DNA from 2 places in the Kocuria sp. WN036 genome. Region 1 is predicted to be linked to the other one. Evidence: riboswitches for the same ligand, from Rfam matches in the RefSeq annotation. Region 1 holds a riboswitch; the other holds the start of a gene.

Region 1 (6,997 bases):
GTGGAACCTCGGCCCGCAGGCCGTCCACCTCGGCGGCTGGGAGGCGCCCTGGGGCATCGTCATGGTCGTGGACCAGCTCTCGTCCCTGATGCTCGTGGTCTCCACGGTCGTCTCCCTCGCCGTGCTCGTCTACGCGAGCGGGCAGGGCGTGGCCGACGGCGACGAGGAGGGGCCGATCTCGATCTTCCACCCCTCCTTCCTGATCCTCGTGGCGGGGGTCTCCAACGCCTTCCTCGCCGGGGACCTGTTCAACCTCTACGTGGGCTTCGAGATCCTGCTGACCGCGTCCTACGTGCTCATGACGATGGGCGGGACCGTGCAGCGGATCCGCACCGGCGTGACCTACGTGGTGGTCTCGGTGATCTCCTCCGTGCTGTTCCTGATCACCATCGCGATGATCTACGCGGCCACGGGCACCATCAACATGGCCGATCTCTCGGTCAAGCTCGAGGGCCTGCCGGTGGGGACGCAGATGCAGCTGCACCTGATGCTGCTCATCGCGTTCGGCATCAAGGCCGCGGTCTTCCCGCTGTCCTTCTGGCTCCCGGACTCCTACCCGACCGCCTCCGCGCCCGTGACGGCCGTGTTCGCCGGCCTGCTGACCAAGGTGGGCGTGTACTCGATCATCCGCACCGAGACCGTGCTCTTCCCCGGGGAGCGGCTCGACGACCTCCTGATGTGGGTCGCGCTGCTCACCATGGTGGTCGGCATCCTGGGCGCGCTCGCGCAGATCGACATCAAGCGCATGCTGTCCTTCACCCTGATCAGCCACATCGGGTACATGATCTTCGGGGTGGCCGTGGGCACCCAGGAGGCGCTCTCCGCCACGGTCTACTACGTGGCCCACCACATCGTGATCCAGACGAGCCTGTTCCTCGTGGCCGGGCTGATCGAGCGCCGCGGCGGGTCCACCAACGTGGACCGGCTGGCCGGGATGGCCAAGATCTCGCCGCTGCTCGCGCTGCTCTACCTCGTGCCCGCGCTCAATCTCGGCGGGATCCCGCCGTTCTCCGGCTTCCTGGGCAAGACCGGTCTGCTGCAGGCCGGCGTGGACCAGGGCGACGGGCTGGCCTACGCCCTCGTCGCCGGCTCCGTGGCGGTGTCCCTCCTGACCCTGCTCGCCATGATCCGGGTGTGGAACCGCGTGTTCCTGCGCGCCCCGGAGGACGCGGAGTACCCGGACCCCATCCTGCTGGCCCCGGTGCCCGCCGGCTCCCGGTTCCTGCTGACCTCGGGTGCCGTCGACGACCAGGCGGGCCGCTTCGCGGGCAAGGGCGACGTGCGCCTGATGTCCCCCTCGATGCTCGGCGGCGCCTCGGCCCTCGTCGCCGCGGGGGTGGCCCTGACCGTGTTCGCCGGGCCGCTGTTCCAGCTCGCGGACAACGCCGCGGAGAACCTCGTCCGCCCCGAGCGCTACGTCGAGGCCGTGCTGGACCCCGCGTCCGCGCCGCGGCCCGTCGTGGAGGAGGCCCCGTGACCCGCCCCAAGAATTCCCTGCTCGTCGAGCTGCCGCTGCTGGTGTGGCTCGTGGTGGTGTGGGGCGCCCTCTGGGGCGACTTCGGCCCCGGCAACCTGCTGGTCGGACTGGTCCTGGCCCTGCTCGTCACCTGGGTGCTCTACCTGCCGCCCGTCCAGCTGTCCGGCCGGTTCAACCCGTTCCAGTTCGCCCTCTTCGCCGTGACGTTCGTGTGGCAGGTCGCCAAGGCGAGCTTCGAGGTGATGCTCATTGCGATCCTCGTGGGCCCGCGCGCGCGCAACGCCGTGGTCGGCGTCCAGCTGCGCACGCGCTCCGACCTGCTCCTGACGGCCACCGGCCACACCATGACCCTGATCCCGGGCTCGCTCGTGGTGGAGGTGGACCGGGCCTCCGGCACGCTGTACTTCCACGCGCTCAACGTCCGCAGCGCTCATGAGGCCGAGGACTTCCGCCGGTCCGCCCTCCGGGTGGAGGCGGCCTGGATCCGGATCATGGGCACCCCGGAGGAGCTCGCCGCCCTGCGGGCCGAGCGGGGCGGCGGACGGGCCTCCGGCACGGACCGGCCGGACAGCGCCGCGCTCAGCTCGCCGATCACCGCGAGCCTGCAGATCGTGGGCCGCCGCCGGGACGAGGTGCCCACCGGGTCCCCGGCGGACGCCCCGGGATCCACCCCCACCGACACCCACGAGGAGGACCACCCGTGATGCAGATCGCTGTGGCCGTCGCGGCCGTGCTGCTCAGCGCGGCCGCCGCGGGCACCCTCTACCGCCTCGCCAAGGGCCCCTCCCTGCTGGACCGTGTGGTGGCCACGGACGTGCTGCTGGCCATCGTCGCGGCCGCCCTCGCCGTGGACATGGCCTACCACGGCCACCTCAACAACCTGATCCTCATGGTGATCGTCTCGCTGGTCGGGTTCATCGGCTCCGTGACGGTGGCGCGCTTCGCCACCCAGACCGCCGAGCACGGGCGGTGAGCGCCGTGCTGGACACTGTCCTGGACGCCGCCGCGGCCGTGTGCCTCGTGGTCGGCGCGCTCATGTCCCTCGCCGCAGGGATCGGCCTGGTCCGCTTCCCGGACCTCCTGACGCGCATGCACGCCGGCACCAAGCCCCAGGTCTTCGGGCTGCTCCTCATGCTCACGGCAGTCGCCCTCGAGAACCGCGAACCCGTCATGATCCCGCTCATCGCCCTCGGCTGGATCTTCCAGCTGCTCACCGTGCCCGTCTCGGCGCACATGGTGGGACGCTCGACGTACCGCACCAAGCACCTGAACCGGACCACGCTGACCCAGGACGACCTGCAGAAGGTCCTCAACCGCGCCGCGGAGGGCGGGGCGGAGGGCTCCGCGGAGGGCGTCGCCGCGGGACCGCCGGTGCCGAGCCCGGACGGCCGGCGGGCGGACGGACAGCAGACTGACGGATCGCCGGGGACGCGTTAGGCTGGGCAGGATCGACAGGGCGCACCCGCGTCCCCCTCGGACGACAAGGAGCAGCACTCCATGAACACCAAGGTCCTCGAACTCGTGGGCACCGGCCTCTCGCTCGGCGGCGTGGCGCTCTCGCACAAGGTGCTCGGCGCGGCGTGGACGCGCATCACCGGCGACCCGCCCCCCGCCAAGAACCCGGACCCGGACGAGGCCTGGACGGGCATCATCATCTGGTCGCTCGTCACCGGTCTCGTGGGCACCGTCATCAAGGTCGGCATCTCCCGCCAGATCGCGAAGATGGAGAACAGGCCGCGGACGAACCCCAAGGCCTCGAGCCAGGCCGAGGTCTGAGGCCCGGCGAGCACCTCGCTCAGGGGCCCGTCCGGCCGGACACCGCACCGGTGTCCGGCCGGACGGGCCCCTGCGTCGTTCACCGGCCGTGCGCCGGCAGTGCACGGGGCGGGCGGGGGAGGGGTAGACTCGGTGCCACTGAACGACAGGGGAGCGCCCCGCCGGTGAGACCGGCGCGGCGCTGAGAGTGCGGATCGCCGCAGACCCTCGAACCTGCTCCGGTTAGCACCGGCGAAGGGAGTCGAGCATCTCAGGGGTGCTTCCCCGGGAACGCGCCACCGGCGCGGCCCGCGGAACCCCGTCCCCTCCTGGCACCGACGGCTCGCTGAGCCCAGGAGGAATCCACCGTGAACACCACCACCCACCGCCCCGCCCGCCGCCCCGGCACGTCCCGCGCGTCGTCCTGGCGCGTCGTCGACATCGTCGTGGCCGCCGTCCTCGCCGCCGTGTGCGCGGTCGTCTTCTGGGCGTGGTCGAACCTGCTCTACCCCGTGGTCGGCACGGCCGCGGTCGCCTACCCGCCCGCCGTAGGGCTGATCGCCGGCGGCTGGCTCGTGGCCGGCGTGCTCGGCGGGCTGATCATCCGCAAGCCCGGCGCCGCGCTGTTCTGCGAGCTGCTCGCCGCCGTGATCGAGAGCTTCCTGGGCACCCACTTCGGTCTGCTGGTCGTGCTCTCCGGTCTCGTCCAGGGCATCGGCGCGGAACTGGCCTTCGCCGCCTTCCGGTACCGCCGGTTCGACGCCCTCGTGGCGGCCGTGGCGGGCGCCGTGAGCGGGATCTTCCTCGGCGTCCACGAGAACATCGTCTACAACTACGAGTGGGCGCTGAGCCACCAGGTGGTCTACGTGGTCCTGACGGCCGTCTCCGGGGCGGTGCTCGCGGGCCTGCTGATGCAGGCCGTGGTGCGGGCCCTCGCGGCCACCGGCGTGCTGCAGGGCCTCGCGTCGGGGCGGGCCGTGCGGCGATGACGGCTCCCACGACCCCGGACCCCGTGGTGCCCGCCGGCCGCGGGGCCCGGGTCGAGGCCCGCGGCTTCGGCTGGCACCACCCCGGGCGGGACGCGGCGGCGCTGCGCGGCCTGGACCTCGTGGTCGAGCCGGGGGAGCGCGTGCTCCTGCTGGGACCCAGCGGGGCGGGCAAGTCCACCCTCCTGCACGCCCTGGCGGGAGTCCTCCACGACGACGACGGGCAGTCCGCCTCCGGCGAGCTGCTGCTCGACGGCATGCCGCCGGAGCAGGCGCGCGGCCGGGCCGGGCTCGTGCAGCAGGACCCCGAGTCCCAGGTGGTGCTGTCCCGGATCGGGGACGACACCGCCTTCGGCCTCGAGAACCTCGCGGTGCCCCGGGAGCAGATCTGGCCGCGGGTGCGCGCGGCGCTCGACGACGTGGGGCTGGACCTCCCCCTCGACCACTCCACCGCGGCCCTGTCCGGCGGGCAGAAGCAGCGCCTGGCGCTCGCGGGCGCCGTGGCCATGAGCCCCGGGCTGCTGCTGCTCGACGAGCCGACCGCCAACCTGGACCCCGCCGGCGTGCGGCAGGTCCGCGACGCGGTGGTGTCCTGCCTCGACCGCAGCGGCGCCACGCTCGTGGTCGTGGAGCACCGTGTCGCCGTGTGGGCCGAGGTCGTGGACCGCGTCGTCGTGCTCGGCCGGGACGGGGGCATCACCCACGACGGCGCCCCGGGCCGGGTGCTCGGCGCCGCGGCCGACGAGCTCAGCGGCGCGGGGGTGTGGGTGCCCGGCCGGGTGCCGGCCACGCGTGCGCCCGCTCGCCCCGCCGCGGGGCCCGGTGCCGGTTCCGCCGGGGGTCCCGCCGGAACCCGGGCCGCCGGCTCCGGGACGGACGGCGCACCGCTGTTGAGCGCCACCGGTCTGGGCGTCTCGCGCAGCCAGCCCTCGGCGCGGCAGCTGCGCGCCCGGCGGCGGGCGCGGCGGCGCGGCCGCCCGCTGGACGACGCCGCCGCGGGCCGGGACCTCCCCACGGCGGTGGCCGACGTGGAGCTGACCCTGCGCCGCGGCCGCGCGCTCGCCCTGACCTGGCCGAACGGCGCCGGCAAGTCCACGCTCGCGCTGACGCTGGCAGGTCTGCTCGCCCCCGTGCGCGGCACCGTGCGGGCCCACCCGGTCCTCGACCGAGGCGCGGGCCCCGACCCGCTCGAGTGGAGCGGCCGGGAGCTCGTGGCCCGTGTGGGGACGGTCTTCCAGGAGCCCGAGCACCAGTTCCTGCGGGCCACCGTGCGGGCCGAGCTCGAGCTCGGCCCCCGGCTGGCCGGCACGCCGGTGGCCGAGCGGGAGCGCCGCACGGACGAACTGCTCCGCCGGCTGCGGCTCTCGCACCTGGCCGACGCCAACCCGTTCACCCTCTCCGGGGGCGAGAAGCGGCGGCTGTCCGTGGCCACGGTGCTCGCCACGGACCCGGACCTGCTGGTGCTCGACGAGCCGACGTTCGGTCAGGACGCCCTGACGTGGGCGGAGCTCGTGGACCTGCTCGTGGAGCTCGTCGACGCCGGCACGTCGGTCCTCGCCGTGACCCACGACGAGGACTTCGTGCGGGCGCTCGGCGCCGAGGTGCTGGCGCTGGGCACCCCGAGCGAGCGGGGCCGCGCCGCTCGCACGGCACCGGCGGCGGAAGGGGCGCCGGCCGTTCCTGCCGTGCGGTCCGCGGCCGCGGCCGGGAGTGCCACGGCCGCTCCGGCGGCGCCGGGCGCCGGCGCGGTGCGGGTCGTCCCCGCCCGGCGGGAGCCCGTCCGGTGAGCGCCGCAGCGATCGCGCCGTCGGCCCGGACCTCCCTGCTGGGGCGCACGAATGCGGTGGTCAAGCTGGCCGGGGCGCTGCTGCTGACCGTGGTGCTGCTGCTCAGCGCGGACCCCGTGACGTCGGGGACCGTGCTGCTGGGCGAGGTGCTGCTGCTGGCGCTGGCCGGTCAGCGCCCGCTCGCGCTGCTGCGCCGGGCGTGGCCGGTGGTCGTGGCGGCGCTCGTGAGCGGGTGGGGCACGGCCCTGCTCGCCGAGGACACCGGGCCGGTGCTGCTCGACCTGGGGGTCACCGGGATCTCGTCCGGCTCGGTGGCCGCGGGGGCGGCGATCGCTCTGCGCGGGCTGGCACTGGCGCTGCCCGGGCTGATGCTGGTGCTCACCACGGATCCCACGGACCTCGCCGACGGCCTCGCCCAGACGCTGCGCCTGCCGGCCCGCTTCGTGCTCGCGTCCCTGGCCGCGCTGCGGCTGGTGGGGGTGATGGTCTCCGAGTGGGCCACCCTGGCGATGGCGCGGCGGGCGCGCGGGACGGGGTCCGGGCACGGTCCGGTGGGCGCGCTGCGGGAGTTCGGCGGCCAGGCCTTCACACTGCTGGTGCAGTCCCTGCGACGGGCCACCCGGCTGTCGGTCACCATGGAGGCCCGCGGCTTCGGTGCGGGTCCGCGCACGTGGGCCCGCGTCCCGGGGTACTCCTGGCGGGACGCGGCGGTCCTCACGGGCTGTGCGGCGGCCGCCGCGGCGGGCCCGGCGGTGTCCGTCCTGCTCGGGACGCACCGGTTCATCTGGGCCTGAGCGAAGGATCAGGCCTGCTGGACCCAGCTCGTGACGAGCCTCGTCAGGTCCGGGTCCACCGGCAGCGGCTGGTGGTCGAGCCGGCGCACCGGCACCGCGAGCCGGACGCTGGAAACCAGCCACACGGCGTCGGCTTCCATGAGGTCCGCCGGGTACAGGGGCCCGTAGCCGAGCTCCCAGCCGTCCCGGCGGGCGGCG
Region 2 (6,997 bases), on a different contig from region 1:
GCGGCGTCGGGATCCGGGGTGAGCCGCATCTCGCGCCAGGTCATCGCCAGCGCGTCGTGCAGCAGCACCCGGCCGAGCAGGGGCTCCCCGGTGCCGGTGACGAGCTTGACGGCCTCGGTGACCATGACCGCGCCGACGGTGGCGGGGAGCATGCCGAAGACCCCGCCCTCGGCGCAGCTGGGCACCTCGCCGTCCGGCGGGGCCTCGGGGTAGAGGTCCCGGTAGGTGGGCCCGTGCCCGGCCCAGAAGACGCTGACCTGCCCCTCGAAGCGCAGGATGGAGCCCCACACGCAAGGCGTGCCGGTCAGGGCGGCGGCGTCGCTGACCACGTAGCGGGTCGCGAAGTTGTCGGCGCCGTCCAGGACCAGGTCGTACCGGCCGATGATGTCCACGGCGTTGTCCGCGTCCAGCCGGACGGGGTGGATGCGGACCTCCACCAGCGGGTTGAGCGCGGTGACGGCCTCGGCGGCGGAGACGGACTTGGGGCGGCCGACGTCGGCGGTCGTGTGCACCACCTGGCGCTGCAGGTTGGAGACCGCCACCACGTCGTCGTCGACGATCCCGAGGGTCCCGACCCCCGCCGCGGCGAGGTACTGCAGGGCCGGGGACCCGAGCCCCCCGGCGCCGACGACGAGCACGCGGGCGTTCCGCAGCCGCCGCTGGCCGAGGGTCCCGATCCCGGGCAGGGTCAGGTGCCGGGCGTAGCGCTCGAGCTCCTCGCGGGTCAGTTCGGGGCCGGGCTCCACGAGCGGGGGCAGCGGGCTCACGGCCGCTCCCCCACGGGCGCCCAGTCCCCGCGCGGCACGTCCGCCGGGCCGTCAGCCGGCCCGGCACCGGCGGCGTCCGTGTCGATCCGCCCGGCCATCGACGAGGACGCCTGGGCGTGGCGGCGGGCCGGGATGCGCCCGGCACCGGCGGCGAGCCGGCCGGCGAGCACGGCGTGGCGCATCGCGGTGGCCATCGCCACCGGGTCCTGGGCGCGGGTGACGGCGCTGGCCAGCAGCACGGCGTCGCAGCCCAGCTCCATGGCCAGGGCGGCCTCGGAGGCGGTGCCGATCCCGGCGTCGAGCACCACGGGCACGGACGCCCGGGAGGCGATGAGCTCGATGTTGTGCGGGTTGAGGATGCCCAGCCCGGTGCCGATGGGGGCGCCCAGGGGCATCACCGCGGCCGCGCCCAGGTCCTCGAGGCGGCGTGCGACGGCCGGGTCGTCGGAGGTGTAGGCGAAGACCTTGAAGCCGCGGGCCACGAGCTGCTCGGTGGCGTCGAGGAGCTCCACGACGTCGGGCAGCAGCGTGTCCTCGTCCGCGATGACCTCGAGCTTGACCCAGTTCGTCTCGAGGGCCTCCCGGCCGAGCTCGGCGGTCAGCAGCGCGTCCCGGGCGGTGTAGCACCCGGCGGTGTTGGGCAGGATCCGGATGTCGTTGCGCTCGAGCAGCGCGAAGAGGGAGTCGCCCTGGCCGGGGGCGTAGCGGCGCAGGGCCACGGTGGTCAGCTCGGTGCCGGAGGCCAGCAGCGCCTGCTCCAGAGTGTGCAGCGAGCTCAGGCCGCCGGTGCCCATGATCAGCCGGGAGCTCAGCTCGATGCCGTCGAGCACGAGGGGGTCGGGGTGCGGGGCGGTCACGTCAGCCTCCCTGGACGGCGGTGATGATCTCGATGGACTGGCCCTCCGCCACGGGGGTCCGCCGCCAGCGGCTGCGGGGCACGACCGCGGCGTCCACGGCCACGGCCACGCCGAGGCGCCCGCCGTCCAGCGGGGCGCCGTCGGGGCCCAGGGGGCGGTCGACGGTCTCGGCGACGAGGTCGACGACGGTCGCCTCCGCCGCCACGCGGTGCGGGCGGCCGTTGAGGGTGATGGCGGTCATCGGGTGCTCCTGCTCCGGGGCCCGGGCCCGGCGGCGGCCGGCGCGGGATCCCCTGGACGGGCCTCGACGGGGCGGTCGAAGCGGTGCGGGTCGGTGGTGGCGAGGTGCTCGGCGTCGGCCGCCGGATCGGCTCCGGTCCCGCCGTCCACCAGCTGCGCGGCGAGCCGGGCAGCCAGCGGGGCGAGCAGGACGCCGTGGCGGAAGTAGCCGGTGGAGACCACGAGCCCCGGCACCGGCGATCCGTCCGGGTCGCGAACCCGGCCGAGGTACGGGATGTCGTCCGGGGTGCCGGGCCGGGCGCGGGCCAGCACCTCGACCAGCTCGAGGTCGGCGACGCCGGGCACGAGCGCCTGGGCGTCGCGCAGCAGCCGGAACACGCCGCCGGCGCTGGGACCGGTCAGGTCGTCCTCGCGGGAGGTCGCCCCGATCACCACGGTCCCGTCGGCGCGGGGCACCAGGTAGACGGGCACCCCGTGCACCAGGCCGCGGACGGTGCGCCCGAGCAGCTCCGGCGCCCCGGCGGGGACCCGGGCGCGCAGGATGTCCCCGTGCACCGGCCGCAGCGGCGGGTGCCAGTCCTCCGGCAGCCCTTCGAGCTCGCCGAGCCCGGCGCCGGGGGCGAGGACCGTCCAGGTCGCGGAGACCATCCCGCCGCCGGCCAGGCGGACGCCGGTCGCCGCGCCCTCGGCGTTGCGGCGCAGCCCCGTGGCGAGGTCGTGGACGAGGCGGGTCGGTCCGCCGTCGCGCGCGGCCGGGAGCCCGGCGGGCTCCGGGAGCTCCGGGAGGTCGGGCAGTTCCGGGGCGACGAGGGCCGCGAGCAGCCCGGCCACGAGGCGGCGCGGGTCCACCTGGTGGTCGTCGGGGATCCGGAACGCCGCGGACAGCCGCGGGCTCAGGGCCGGCTCGAGGGTGCGGGCGGCGCGCAGGGTCAGCGGCTCCACCGTCATGCCGTGGCGCCCCTGCAGCGCGCGGAGATCCGCCAGGGCCTGCCGGTCCGCGGCGTCCACGCCGCAGACGAGGGTCTCGGTGGCCCGGTGGCCCACCGTCCCGCCGGCGGCCTGCTCGACGGCGGCCACGAACCCCGGGTACTCGGCGGCCGAGGCGGTCATGAGGGGGTACAGGGGCTCCTGCTGGTACTGGACCTCGCTCACCGGGGCGAGCATCCCGGCCGCGGCGCGGCTGGCGCCGGAGCCCGGCTCGGGGTCCACCACGACCACCGAGCGGCCGCGGCGGCGCAGCTCACAGGCGGTGGCCAGGCCGATCACCCCGGCGCCGACGACGGCGACGTCGGCGCGGACGTGCTCGGGCCGGTCGACCAGCGGGTGGGGCGCGGTCGTGGGGGCAGGGTGCGCGGCAGTCACAGGGAACGTCCTTTCCTCCGGCGGCATGACCCGCATCAGGTGTGGCGGTCGGCGCTGGACGCCCTCTCAGCCCCCGGTGGGGCTCCCGCAGAACCGCTGACCTATCATCAGCGTGTGACCCACCCTACCCGTGACGCCTCCGCCCCCGCCGAGTCCTCCCTGCGAGAGACCCGGACGGCCCGCCTCCTCGCCGCCCGGCTGTACGTGTGCACGGACGCCCGCCGGGACCGGGGCGACCTCGAGGACTTCCTGCACGCGGTCTGTGCCGGTGGCGCGGACGTCATCCAGCTGCGGGACAAGAGCATCGACGCGGACGAGGAGATCGCCGCGCTGGAGCTGCTGGGCCGGGTCGCCGCCGAGTACGACGCCCTGTTCGCGGTCAACGATCGCGCCGACATCGCCGCGCTCGTGGGCGCCGACGTCTTCCATGTGGGCCAGCACGACCTCAGCCCTGTCCAGGCCCGGCGGCTCCTGGGCCCCGACGTGCTGATCGGGCGCTCCACCCACGACCTCGGACAGGCCACGGCGGCGCTCGAGGACCCGGACGTCGACTACTTCTGCACCGGGCCCGTCTGGGCCACGCCCACCAAGCCGGGGCGCCCGGCCACCGGGCTGGAGTTCGTCCGCGCGGTCGCCGAGCTGACGGAGGCCCGGCTGGACGCGGACCCGGAGGTCCTGCCCGTGCCGTGGTTCGCCATCGGCGGCATCGACGAGCCGCGGCTCCCGCAGGTGCTGGAGGCCGGGGCGCGCGGCGTCGTCGTCGTCCGCGCCGTCACCGAGGCCTCCGATCCCCGCACCGCCGCCGGGCAGCTGCGCGGTCTGCTCCCCGCCTGAGCCCGGGGCGGTCCCCCGCCCGCCTCACCGTCGGCTCCCCGCCGCCGTCCAGCACGTTCTGAGAGCATGGACGCAGGACGACGACGGAGAGGTGGCCCATGGACCCCGAGCTCGACCCCCAGGTGCGGCACGCGGTGGAGCGCCCCGCGGAGACCGCCCGCGGTCCGGAGGACGCGCAGCTGCGCGTCCGGCTGGCCGGTGAGCCCGCCCGCCGCGCCCTCGGAACGCACTGGGAGCAGGGCCTCCCGGAGGACGCCGCCCCGAGCGACGACCGGCTCGCCGCCGCCGTGCTGCTCGCCACCCTCTTCGGCGACACCTTCTGGCTGGAGCGCGCCGCCCGGCTGCCCAGCGACGTGCCGGGGTGCCCGTCCGCGCCGCCGAGCGGGCTGCTGGAGCTGACCCGGGTGCCGGGCGCCCGGGCGGCCCTGGCCGCCGTGCTCGAGCGCCCGCTGCTGACCGGGCTCCTGGAGTGGGGCACCAACCCCCTGCCGGAGCAGCCCCCGCTGGCCGTGGCGCGGGCCGCCCGGGACCTGGGCATCCCCGACGACGGGCGCGTCTACAAGGTGGTGCGCCGCCGCGCCGAGCGCTTCCTGGCGCGGGAGCACGACGGGTCCGAGCCGCTCGAGCAGTTCGTGACCCTGCTGAACGAGGCGGAGCGGGGCCACCGCGAGGACGGGCCCGTGCTCTCGGGCGAGACCCTGCCGCCGGCGGCTCCACCGGCGCCGGGTCCGACCGCGGGGTCCTCCTCCGCAGCCGGCCCGGCCGCCGACGGTGGCATCCGCCCGGCCACGCCCCCGCCCGGCGCCCCTCCGGCGGGCTCGCCCGAGAACCCCCAGTGGGGGGTGAGCCCCGCGAGCCCGGCCCCGCCGCCGCCAGGGCCGCTTCCGGGCCAGTACCCCGGACCCGGGGCACCCGGCCCGGGCGGTCCGGGATACGGCACCCCCGGGTACGGCCCCGGGGACCAGCGGCCCGGAGCACCGGGCGCCAGCACCCATGGCGCCTCCGGGCCGGTGTTCGGGCCCGGCCCCGGCGGGTGGCCGCCGCGCCCGGCCGAACCCGTGGAGGACGACTCCGACAACCTCAAGGCGTGGGGGTTCGTCTTCCTGGGCATCCTGGCGGTGATCGCCGCTCTGATCTTCATCCTCTGAGCCCACCGCACCATCATTTACTTGCACAGGAAAGCTTCTGGGGCTATTCTTGGGGACATATCAACCAGTGCGCCGCCCCTGCCGACGGAGAACCCCGCGATGCCGATCTTTCCCCAGAACCCCGCTCCCCAGAGCCTGACGAAGCGCCCCGCCGAGGACCTGCTGTCCGCGGACACCCGGATGGGCGCGGTGGAGCTGCTGGTCTCCGACCTGGACACGATGGTCGCCTACTACTCGGACGCCGTCACCCTCGACGTGCTCGCCCACGCCGGGGACACCGCGGTCCTGGGCCGGGACGGCCGGACGGTCGTGCGGCTGCGCCAGGTCAAGGAGCTCCCGCCGGCCCGCCGCGGGCAGGCCGGTTTGTTCCACACCGCAGTGGTCTTCGACGACGAGCCGGCCCTGGCCGCAGCGCTCGCGTCCGTGGCGACCGTGGCGCCCCGCTCCTTCACCGGCAGCGCCGACCACCTCTACAGCCAGGCCTTCTACTTCGACGACCCCGAGGGCAACGGGGTGGAGCTCTACACGGACCGTCCCCGCGAGACGTGGCGGCGGGAGCCCACCGGCCTGCTGACGCTGGCCTCCAACCCACTGGACCCGAACGGCTTCCTGCAGGAGCACCTGGCCGAGCAGGGCGGGCGGCCCCCGGCGCCGCCGGCCACCCTGGGACACGTACACCTGCAGGTGGGTGACATCCCGCTGGGCCGGCAGTTCTACGTGGACGTGCTGGGCTTCGAGGTGATGAGCGACATCGGCTCCGCCCTGTTCATCGCCGCCGGCGGCTACCACCACCACATCGCGCTCAACACCTGGCAGAGCGCCGGGGCCGGCCCGCGTGCGGCGTCGCTGGGGCTGGGCCAGGTCAACATCGACCTGCCGGACGCCGACGACGTCGCGGCCCTGGCGTCCCGGCTCGCGGACCACCGGATCCCCACCCGGCACGACGGCGCCGTGCTGCGCTTCGAGGACCCCTGGAACACCCTGATCCAGGTGGGCGTCGCGGCGTAGTCCCGGCCCGGCGCGGCGTCCGCGCCCGCCCGCCGGCGGCGCCGTGCTCGACACCGGCGGGTGCTCACCGGCACCCCGGCCCGCCGGTAGGTTGGGCCTCGTGCCCGGGGCGCCCGGGCACCGAGGGCGTGCGGCGACACGGCGGCCGCCCGGTCCGAGAGCGAGGAGCAGGGCATGGGCGAGAAGGACGACACCACCGGCAAGGACTTCGACGAGGCCGTCAACATGACCGCAAAGCAGCTGTCGACGTGGCTGGACACCGACGAGTCCACCTCGGTGGGCCAGGACGACGGCGGGGAGTCGGTGGGCCACCGCTCCGGGCGCCGGATCGTGGAGATCCTGCAGAAGCCGAAGGGCGAGCGCACCGAGGCCGACCACGAGCACATGCGCAAGGTGGTCGGCTACGTCCACCGCCACCTGGCCCAGCGCCCCGACGGGGACGTGCGCGAGACCCGGTGGCGCTACTCCCTGATGAACTGGGGCCACGACCCCCTGAAGGACTGAGCCAGAGGGCCCGCCCGGCACCGCCGGGCGGGCCCGGCCGCCCCGGCGGGCATCCCGGAAAATATTGCAGTTGTGCAAAACTTGCAGAAGTGCAAAAATATGGGCGTGAATGACGACTCCCCTCCCACCCTGCGCGCCCGCAAGAAGGCAGAGACCTGGTCCGCGATCCACGAGGCGGCCGCCGCCCTCGCGGTGCAGCACGGGGTGGAGGGCACCACGGTGGAGGCCGTGGCCGCGGCGGCCGGCGTCTCCCCGCGGACCTTCTTCAACTACTTCC

What was found. Region 1 has a riboswitch for thiamine pyrophosphate ahead of CK505_RS04550 (ECF transporter S component). Riboswitches for the same ligand answer to the same signal wherever they lie in the genome.
Region 2: it holds a riboswitch for thiamine pyrophosphate, as region 1 does, so the genes downstream of both, CK505_RS07945 (FAD-dependent oxidoreductase) here and CK505_RS04550 (ECF transporter S component) in region 1, are expected to answer to the same signal.

What each region holds. Positions count from the first base shown of each region.
Region 1 covers NZ_NSKF01000004.1:92,753-99,749, forward strand. Annotated here, with positions in the region: gene CK505_RS04525 (Na+/H+ antiporter subunit D) at 1-1,477, shown strand, start outside; gene CK505_RS04530 (Na+/H+ antiporter subunit E) at 1,474-2,181, shown strand; gene CK505_RS04535 (monovalent cation/H+ antiporter complex subunit F) at 2,178-2,450, shown strand; gene mnhG (monovalent cation/H(+) antiporter subunit G) at 2,456-2,914, shown strand; gene CK505_RS04545 (DUF4235 domain-containing protein) at 2,975-3,253, shown strand; TPP riboswitch at 3,391-3,510, shown strand; gene CK505_RS04550 (ECF transporter S component) at 3,601-4,221, shown strand; gene CK505_RS04555 (ABC transporter ATP-binding protein) at 4,218-6,005, shown strand; gene CK505_RS04560 (energy-coupling factor transporter transmembrane protein EcfT) at 6,002-6,799, shown strand; gene CK505_RS04565 (aminotransferase class IV) at 6,808-6,997, opposite strand, start outside.
Region 2 covers NZ_NSKF01000009.1:112,774-119,770, reverse strand. Annotated here, with positions in the region: gene moeB (molybdopterin-synthase adenylyltransferase MoeB) at 1-767, opposite strand, end outside; gene CK505_RS07955 (thiazole synthase) at 764-1,624, opposite strand; gene thiS (sulfur carrier protein ThiS) at 1,626-1,865, opposite strand; gene CK505_RS07945 (FAD-dependent oxidoreductase) at 1,862-3,226, opposite strand; TPP riboswitch at 3,222-3,325, opposite strand; gene thiE (thiamine phosphate synthase) at 3,431-4,060, shown strand; gene CK505_RS07935 (hypothetical protein) at 4,159-5,208, shown strand; gene CK505_RS07930 (VOC family protein) at 5,308-6,216, shown strand; gene CK505_RS07925 (DUF3140 domain-containing protein) at 6,391-6,720, shown strand; gene CK505_RS18670 (TetR family transcriptional regulator) at 6,826-6,997, shown strand, end outside.